One region of the Bacillus sp. 41-22 genome, then DNA from elsewhere that is predicted to be linked to it. Evidence: predicted binding sites of a transcription regulator. Region 1 holds the regulator's gene; each other region holds the start of a gene.
What was found. The regulator CtsR, encoded in region 1, represses protease genes until heat stress. The targets are predictions, from matches to a motif close to ATGGTCAATAAAGGTCAAACA.
Positions count from the first base shown of each region.

Region 2: clpP (ATP-dependent Clp endopeptidase proteolytic subunit ClpP) is a predicted target of CtsR. The motif match lies at 1,878-1,898, and genes of this name have one in related genera.
Region 3: clpB (ATP-dependent chaperone ClpB) is a predicted target of CtsR. The motif match lies at 1,833-1,853, and genes of this name have one in related genera.

Region 1 is NZ_CP084035.1:91,450-94,733, reverse strand. Features, by position in the region: gene LCF45_RS00520 (protein-arginine kinase McsB) at 1-634, opposite strand, end outside; gene LCF45_RS00515 (protein-arginine kinase activator protein McsA) at 639-1,187, opposite strand; gene ctsR (transcriptional regulator CtsR) at 1,357-1,818, opposite strand; rRNA gene rrf (5S ribosomal RNA) at 2,032-2,147, opposite strand; rRNA gene LCF45_RS00500 (23S ribosomal RNA) at 2,197-3,284, opposite strand, start outside.
Region 2 is NZ_CP084035.1:4,890,343-4,893,626, forward strand. Features, by position in the region: gene spoVAD (stage V sporulation protein AD) at 1-251, shown strand, start outside; gene spoVAE (stage V sporulation protein AE) at 248-598, shown strand; gene LCF45_RS25265 (DUF1657 domain-containing protein) at 608-814, shown strand; gene LCF45_RS25270 (DUF421 domain-containing protein) at 835-1,704, shown strand; gene clpP (ATP-dependent Clp endopeptidase proteolytic subunit ClpP) at 1,945-2,526, shown strand; gene LCF45_RS25280 (HPr family phosphocarrier protein) at 2,777-3,025, opposite strand; gene whiA (DNA-binding protein WhiA) at 3,049-3,284, opposite strand, start outside.
Region 3 is NZ_CP084035.1:1,178,096-1,181,379, forward strand. Features, by position in the region: gene LCF45_RS05985 (hypothetical protein) at 1-113, opposite strand, end outside; gene LCF45_RS05990 (Cof-type HAD-IIB family hydrolase) at 219-1,028, opposite strand; gene LCF45_RS05995 (YjzC family protein) at 1,519-1,698, shown strand; gene clpB (ATP-dependent chaperone ClpB) at 1,871-3,284, shown strand, end outside.

The DNA.
Region 1 (3,284 bases):
CACCGTATATTCCTCTTACTACTAACCCTAATTTTTGAATTACTTGTATAATACGGTTAATTCTTTTCGTTAAAACCAGTCCCGGCAAATGAATCATTACCGAAGCCCTTAATCCTGTACCGACGTTAGTGGGACAACTCGTAATATATCCAAGCGATTCATCAAAAGCATATTCAACCTGCTCCTCGATCCAATTATCTATTTGATTGGCACTTTGAAGCGCCTCTGATAACTGTAAGCCTGAAAATAGGCACTGAATCCTAACATGATCCTCTTCATTAAGCATGATACTTATATGTTCACTTTCTGATAGTAGGCATGCTCCGTATTCTGTTCCTGCAAGATTTGGACTAATTAAATGCTTCTCAACTAAAACTCTCCTTTGAAGAGGATTTAATTCATTCATTTTTAATAGTTCAAACTCCCCAAAAGGTTCTACAGGTTTTTTTATAAACTTCTTCTTAAATAACTCATGAATCTGCTTAGCTTCTTCCTCGTTTTGCATAGTAGAGAATTGATATTTTTTAAAATTACGAGCCAAACGAATTCGACTACTTAAAACAATATCAGAATCAGGGCCATCTCCCTTCATCCATGGACTAATCGCTTCATTCATGATTCTGTCCAGTGACATAGAACTATTCCCCCTCTCTATGCTCACTAAGCTGATTTACAAGACCTCGAATTTTATCTCGTACTTCAGCCGCTTTCTCAAATTCCTCTTTCTGTACATATTGTTTCAGATTGAGTTTTAGTTCATCTAATTCTTTCTTTAAGTAGATATTTCCTTCTATACGTTCAGGAATTTTTCCACAATGATCCGTATGCCCACCGTGAAGTCGTTTTAACAATGGTTTTAAATGCCCCTTAAATGTATCGTAACAAGAAGCACATCCAAAGCGTCCCACTTTTGTAAATTGTTCATATGTCATCTTACAATTCGGACATCTTGATATATTTGTATTTGAAAATGCATCTTGCCCTTCTTCAAACATTACTGGTTCACTATGCAATAATCCGGCTAATAGGTCATGGAATGAAAAATTAGACTGCGGTGATTGAAAGAAAGACGTATAGCCACTTTGTTCTGCACATTGCTCGCAAAGATGAACTTCCGCCTTTTTTCCGTTGATTACTTTTGTATAATGTAAAGTTGCTGGTCTTATATTACAGTTTTGACAAGTCATCGCTATCCCCCACCTTTACAACAGGAACGATCTATCTCATGATACTTTTCATACATTACTAGATTGTTCTCTTTCCTTAATCCATTTAGTAAAAGCACATGTCATCTTTCAAAATCCCTACAATATTAAACTGCATTATCTTAGCTATCATTCTTAACAAAAGTTATATTTATTTATATTTCAGTGTTCTTAACATTGCGCATAATATTCGAGCCCTAAGTTCATCTCGAGAAGGAACATCCATTAATAATACAGAACGATCTAGTACGCTTAACATAAGTTTAGCTTCACGATTTGTTATAATTCCTTCTTCTATTAAACGTATAATCATACTTTCAGCATTTCCTTGTGCAACGCTATGATCAATCATATGAAGCATTTGATCAATAATGTCTATATCATCATGCAGTTTGACTTTTATAATGCGAATGTAACCTCCTCCACCTCGTTTACTTTCTACTACAAATCCTCTTTCTAACGTAAAACGGGTATTGATTACATAGTTGATTTGAGACGGCACACAATCGAATCGATCAGCGACCTCATTCCTCTTGATTTCAATCGCATTATTATTGCTTAAGTCAATAACTTGCTTTAGATATTTCTCAATGATATCAGATATATTTCTCATTTATCCGCCACCTTTATTGACTTTGACTATCTTTGACTTTAATTATATACGTATTAAAAAAATTTGCAACTCTTTTGCTTATTCACTATCCTAGCCACATTTCCCTGTCTTTAATCAAAAGGACGATTCTTTAAGTAAAGATTTTTTAAATTACTATGAATTGTAAAAAGAAACACAAAAAAACACAAGTCAAAAGACTTGTGTTTTTATCTTGCTTGGCGACGTCCTACTCTCACAGGGACAAGGTCCCAACTACCATCGGCGCTAGAGAGCTTAACTTCCGTGTTCGGTATGGGAACGGGTGTGACCTCTCTGCCATCATCACCAAACTATGAAGGTATATTCCTTCAAAACTAGATAACATTTGCTTCATATTATATGGTTAAGTCCTCGATCTATTAGTATTCGTCAGCTCCACATGTCACCATGCTTCCACCTCGAACCTATCAACCTGATCATCTTTCAGGGATCTTACTAGCTTACGCTATGGGAAATCTCATCTTGAGGGGGGCTTCATGCTTAGATGCTTTCAGCACTTATCCCTTCCGCACATAGCTACCCAGCTATGCCCTTGGCAGAACAACTGGTACACCAGCGGTGCGTCCATCCCGGTCCTCTCGTACTAAGGACAGCTCCTCTCAAATTTCCTGCGCCCACGACGGATAGGGACCGAACTGTCTCACGACGTTCTGAACCCAGCTCGCGTACCGCTTTAATGGGCGAACAGCCCAACCCTTGGGACCGACTACAGCCCCAGGATGCGATGAGCCGACATCGAGGTGCCAAACCTCCCCGTCGATGTGGACTCTTGGGGGAGATAAGCCTGTTATCCCCGGGGTAGCTTTTATCCGTTGAGCGATGGCCCTTCCATGCGGAACCACCGGATCACTAAGCCCGACTTTCGTCCCTGCTCGACTTGTAGGTCTCGCAGTCAAGCTCCCTTATGCCTTTGCACTCTACGAATGATTTCCAACCATTCTGAGGGAACCTTTGGGCGCCTCCGTTACACTTTAGGAGGCGACCGCCCCAGTCAAACTGCCCACCTGACACTGTCTCCCGGGTCGATAAGACCCGTAGGTTAGAATTTCAATACAGTCAGGGCGGTATCCCACCAGCGCCTCCACCGAAGCTAGCGCTCCGGTTTCAATGGCTCCCGCCTATCCTGTACAAACTGTACCAAAATTCAATATCAGGCTACAGTAAAGCTCCACGGGGTCTTTCCGTCCTGTCGCGGGTAACCTGCATCTTCACAGGTACTATAATTTCACCGAGTCTCTGGTTGAGACAGTGCCCAAATCGTTACACCTTTCGTGCGGGTCGGAACTTACCCGACAAGGAATTTCGCTACCTTAGGACCGTTATAGTTACGGCCGCCGTTTACTGGGGCTTCAGTTCAGAGCTTCGCTTACGCTAACCCCTCTCCTTAACCTTCCAGCACCGGGCAGGTGTCAGCCCCTATACTTCGC
Region 2 (3,284 bases), 460 kb from region 1:
AGCAATTTCAAGATTGCGGAATCATCATTTATAGAGAAGGTCAACCTGTCATAGCTGGTGGAAGTGGTCCAGGCTGTTCAGCAACAGTCGTATACGGACATTTATTAAACCGAATGAAAAGAGGAGAATTCAAAAAAATACTTGTCGTTGCGACAGGCGCTTTACTATCTCCACTTACATTCCAACAAGAAGAAACGATTCCGTGTATCGCTCACGCTGTTTCGATTGAATTTGGAGGTGCAACGCAATGATTTTTTTCTGGGCTTTCGTCATTGGTGGACTCATATGCGTAATCGGACAGCTTATGTTTGATGTCGGCAAACTAACCCCCGCTCATACGATGGCAACACTCGTTGTTGCTGGAGCTATATTAGATGGATTCAATCTGTATGAACCATTAATCGACTTTGCAGGCGCTGGGGCAACTGTACCTATTACAAGTTTCGGTAATGCCCTCGTTCATGGCGCGATGGAGGAAGCAGCCAAACATGGCATCGTCGGCGTTATTACCGGCATGTTTAAAGTAACGAGTGCTGGTGTATCAGCTGCCATTATTTTCGGCTTCATTGGAGCATTGCTATTCAAACCGAAAGGATAAGGTGTTCGTATGACAGTTATCGCTAGCGTTAAAACCTGCCTTGCCAGTGTAAGGGGCGCTCAAGCAAGTTTAAGCTCCCTTTCACTAAATTCACAGGACGCGGAATCAAAACGTGTATTTCATGAATGTATGTTAGAAATGGACAGCACCATCGCTGATTTACAGAATAGGGTTTCAGTATTAGAACGTGAAGAACCTCAATATAAAGGGTTTTAAGTAGACTGGAGGAAATGACTATGTCTCACCTGCCGGAATGGACACTTGTCATTCTTCGCTCTGTATTCATATTAATTATTTTATTCGCTATTACGAAATGGTTAGGAAAAAGACAAATCTCTCAGCTCTCCTTTTTTGAATACATAGCCGGAATGACAATCGGTGACATCGCTGCCCAAGTATCTACAGGGCTTGATTCAAAATTTTTCCACGGCGTCTTTGCGATACTCATTTTCGCTGTGGTACCTTTTTTCACTGGAATCCTCTCTTTAAAGAACAAAACAGCTCGAGATTTTTTTGAAGGAAAATCTACCGTATTAATAAAAGACGGCAAAATACTTGAAGATAATTTAAAGAAAGAAAAGTATACAAGTGATGAATTACTTGAGCTTCTCAGAGGAAAAAATGCGTTCAGCGTAGCTGATGTTGAATTTGCTGTACTAGAACCGAGCGGTGAATTAAATGTATTATTAAAGAAAGATCGCCAACCACTTACAGCAAAAGATATCAGCCTAAAAGTGCCAAACGAAAAAGAACCGCAAACTGTTATTATGGATGGAAATGTACTAGATGAACCTCTTTCTGCTAGCGGACATAATCGCGCTTGGTTACATTCTGAGCTAGAAAAACTCGGTGTTGTCATTGAAAATGTCTTTCTTGGTCAAGTTGATTCATACGGACAACTTACTATCGACATCTATAATGATAAACTCCAAATGCCTTCTCCTCAAAACAAGCCTTTATTATTAGCATCCTTAAAGAAATGCAATGCTGATCTTGAATTATTCTCTTTAGAAACGAAATCAAAATCAGCGAGTGATATGTATAGTAAAAACGCAAAACAAATCGAGAAAATCTTAAATAAAGTAACCTATCTGTTAAAAGAATAAAAAATGAAAGAACGCTTCTATACAAAAGGCGTTCTTTTGCCTTTTCCACACCATTAATCACGTTTAAATTTATGTAATTCGGTTATGATGTTGAAGATACATAAGCAGGGAATTTTAAAAACATAGCGAATAAATCATGATACAACTACATATTTTTTGATTTAAAGTGGTTTCGTTTGACCTTCATTGACCATAATTGTATTATAAGACTAAGAAAGCTTTTAAAGGAGGAAATAACAGATGAATTTAATTCCTACAGTAATTGAACAAACAAATCGTGGAGAACGCGCTTACGATATTTACTCTCGACTATTAAAGGATCGCATCATTATGCTTGGTAGCGCAATTGATGACAATGTAGCAAACTCAATCGTTTCCCAGCTTTTATTCTTGGAATCTCAAGATCCAGAAAAAGATATTCACATTTACATCAACAGCCCTGGTGGTTCTATCACAGCTGGTATGGCAATTTACGATACAATGCAGTTTATTAAACCACAAGTATCAACAATCTGTATCGGTATGGCTGCATCTATGGGTGCATTCTTACTTGCAGCAGGTGAAAAAGGAAAACGTTTCGCTCTTCCTAACAGTGAAGTAATGATTCACCAACCACTTGGCGGTGCACAAGGTCAAGCGACTGAAATCGAAATCGCTGCAAAACGTATCCTATTCTTACGTGAAAAATTAAACCAAATTCTTGCTGACCGCACAGGTCAACCACTTGAAGTTCTACAACGCGACACAGATCGCGACAACTTCATGACAGCAGAAAGAGCTCTAGAATACGGCTTAATCGATAAGATCTTTACAAATCGTTAATACTTAAAAGCGGAAGCGCCCTACTACAGGGCGCTTTTTTATTATGTACAAGGGTATCACATACCCCACCTAGTATCTAATCCAATATATCGGTGATTTTTCAATTTTATCGACCACAACTTATCGACTTACCGACAATTTCCGACAAGCGCGAACCAGCTATATACCCACCGATCATTCGTTACCACACCAACCACGCACCCCACAAACAGAAAAATAAAAAAAGCTATCGCACATTCGCGATAACCCTTTATTGTACATATGCAGTTAATGCTTCCAAAGCCTCTTCTGCATCTGAACCTTCTGTTGTGATTGTAATCATGCTACCAGTTCCGATTGCTAAGCTCATAATCCCCATTATGCTCTTTGCATTCACTGTCTTTCCATCTTTCTCGATGAAGATATCCGCATGAAAGCGATTTGCCTCTTGTACAAACAACGCAGCCGGACGTGCTTGTAAGCCGTTTTTTAATGCCACTTTAACCAGTTTTTGAACCACAGCTCCATTTCCCCTTTAACCTTTTATTTTTTTGCTACTGTTTCCCCCGCGCGTAATTTCTCTGCAATTTCATCGATTTTACGCAAACGATGATTAATACCCGATTTACTAATTTTCCCCCCGGATACCATCTCACCTAACTCTTTCAATGTTACATCTTGATAATCTCTTCGTAACTGTGCAATTTCTCTTAATTTATCTGGCAAAATATCAAGCCCAACCGTCTCATCAATATAGCGGATGTTCTCAATTTGCCTTA
Region 3 (3,284 bases), 1.1 Mb from region 1:
CTCGCTTTTTCTGCCTCAGCTAATGTACCTCTGTACGGGAATCTTGCATCATGCTTCATAACAGCATCGGCTCCTTGCTGGATAAAACGCTTTGATTTGTTCTTTTTACCCATTCGAAAAACCCCCTTTATTTAGCTGAAAACAATTGACGCGCTTTCTCTTGCGTCTAATAATAGTATGAGCGTTTGGCGAGAAACTATAAGCAGGGAATTTTTAGATTACAATCCAAGAACCTCTTCTAAATATAGAGCGATACCATCTTCTTCATTCGTTAATGTCGTATGATTTGCAAGTGATTTTAATTCAGGAATCGCATTACCCATTGCGATTCCATGACCAGCAAATTCGATCATTTCAAAGTCGTTATCCTCATCACCAAAAGCGATAATTCGCTCTTTAGGAATATTATAATGGCCTGAAATTTTTTGTAATCCGACAGCTTTATTTAATCCGCTTTTTACAATTTCAATAATTGGCCAAGGCGCACCCCATTTTCTATGGTCGATGACTTCAGCATGCATATCTGTTAAATGTTGGCGAATTGCAGCAGAATGCTCGTCATGTGCATCGATTAATAAGCAAGTTGGATGGTCGTTTAAAATATTTAATAAATCTCCTGTGAAAATCTTTGGAGAACCGAATTCAAAAATATGTTTTTTATCTTCATCAATTTCACGGACATACACATCATCGATGACTTCAGCATAGACATTTTTCACGCCGAAATCAAAGCAAGCTCGGACGATTTCTTGCGCTGTTGAAAGTTCAAGAGGAGAGTGATGTGTTCCCCAACTTGAATCAAGAGGGTGATGCACGTAAGCTCCATTAAAGTTTACGATTGGTGTGTTAAGGCTAAGTTCTTTATAATAATCGTAACTAGCGCGGAATGGACGCCCTGTTGAAATAACGACAATATGTCCTTGTTCTTTTGCTTTTGCAATTGTGTTTTTCGTTCTTGGAGAAATTATTTTGTTGTCTGTTAATAAAGTTCCGTCTAAGTCTAATGCGATTAAATGTTGTTTGTTCATAATTTCACCTCTTATAATAAATTTTTTGATTCTATCTGTATTTCCGTTTTTTATATGCAGAAATAAGAGGTTAGACTGGGTGAAACTACTGTAGATGAAAGTTTCACTATATATCCATCTTACGTCGCGAAGCGCTGTGGTGTCTACTATTTCTCGTTGGAAATTAGGAAAAGTCAATATCTTTTTAGAAAGTTCAAACAATGTTTCTTTCATTATGTACAATTTGTGAAAAGGGTTACATTGTTTGAATGATGCGACTTATAATGAACATGTAATCTTCTCGTATATGTTTGACTCTCCTTTGAAACTGGCCTAAAGTAGGTTGGTTTCTTTTTTTTCAACAAATATGCCAATAATTCCTGCTTAAGCTTGTGTAATTATATATATGTACATGGGTAAACCGTAGTACTTGTTTCCTAAACATGACAGAAAAGCTTTCTTTTAAAATGGATATACTAATGAGGCAAGACGTCATGGAAGGAGAATGGAAATGGGACAAAATCGCAGGTTTCGTTCAGGGCAAAAGGCGCCAAATGATGGCATTTACGTAGAAATTGGTGAAACGGGAAGTATGGTGAAAAATCCGCAAATGGTACAATTAACTGCCGGTGAAAAGTTTCCAGATAACACGAATCATAACCGTCAGTGGACATATAAAAGAAAACCGTAACAGAAGCCGCAATCGTTATTGCGGCTTTTTTGATTAGGAAAATGAATGTTACTTTTTTCTTTTTCCAATAATAAGTTTGAACTACATAAGCAAAATTATTGTATAAAAAAGTCAGTTGGCGTATAATCAAATCAAAGGTCAAAGAAAGTCAAACATTTGGAGGGCTGTAAAGATGGACTTAAATCAAATGACAACGAAAACACAGGAAGCGATTATGAGTGCTCAATCTTTAGCGGTATCTCATCATCATCAAGAAGTAGATACTGTTCATCTATTGCTTACGTTATTAGAGCAGCAAGACGGATTAACAGTACGTATTTTTCAAAAAATGAATGTCGATATAGAAGCGTTAAAGCAAGGTGTAGAAAGTTTAATTAAGAAGAAGCCTTCTGTAACTGGAAGCGGGGCAGAGGCAGGGAAATTATATGTAACAGGTGCTTTGCAACAACTGCTTGTAAGAGCAGGAAAAGAAGCGGAGAAATTGCGAGATGACTACATTTCAATCGAACATGTATTACTTGCTTTTTCTGAAGAAAAAGGCGATATAAATCAATTATTCGCAAAATTTTATATTACGAAAGATAACTTATTACAGTCTTTAATGACAGTTCGGGGGAATCAAAGAGTGACTAGTCAAAATCCAGAAGCAACTTATGAAGCGTTAGAAAAATATGGCCGTGATTTAGTGGCTGAAGTAAGAGCGGGGAAAATTGATCCTGTAATTGGCAGAGATAGTGAAATTCGCCGCGTGATCCGCATTCTTTCACGCAAAACGAAAAATAACCCCGTTTTAATCGGAGAGCCAGGTGTTGGTAAAACAGCAATCGTTGAAGGATTAGCGCAGCGTATTGTGAAAAAAGATGTCCCAGAAGGATTAAAAGATAGAACAATTTTCGCTTTAGATATGAGTGCACTTGTGGCCGGAGCAAAATTCCGCGGTGAGTTTGAAGAACGTCTGCAAGCTGTATTAAATGAAATTAAAAAGAGTGAAGGTCGCATTTTATTATTCATTGATGAACTTCATACAATCGTCGGCGCTGGTAAAACAGAAGGAGCGATGGATGCGGGAAATATGTTAAAACCAATGCTAGCGCGTGGTGAACTGCATTGTATCGGGGCAACGACATTAGATGAATACCGTAAATATATTGAGAAAGATCCAGCGTTAGAAAGACGTTTCCAACAAGTGTTAGCAGAAGAGCCAACTGTTGAGGATACAATTTCCATTTTACGTGGTTTAAAAGAGCGTTTTGAAATTTATCACGGTGTAAATATTCATGATCGCGCGATTGTAGCGGCATCTGTTTTATCAGATCGATATATTTCGGATCGTTTCTTGCCCGATAAAGCAATTGATCTTGTTGATGAAGCTTGTGCAACAATTCGAACAGAAATTGATTCTATGCCAACAGAACTAGATGAAGTAACGCGCCGCATTATGCAGCTGGAAATTGAAGAAGCTGCTCTTGGGAAAGAAAAGGACTTAGGTAGTCAAGAGCGCCTAAAAACATTGCAACGTGAATTATCGGATTTAAAAGAAGTTGCAAGTAGTATGAGAGCGAAATGGGAGAAAGAAAAAGAAGACA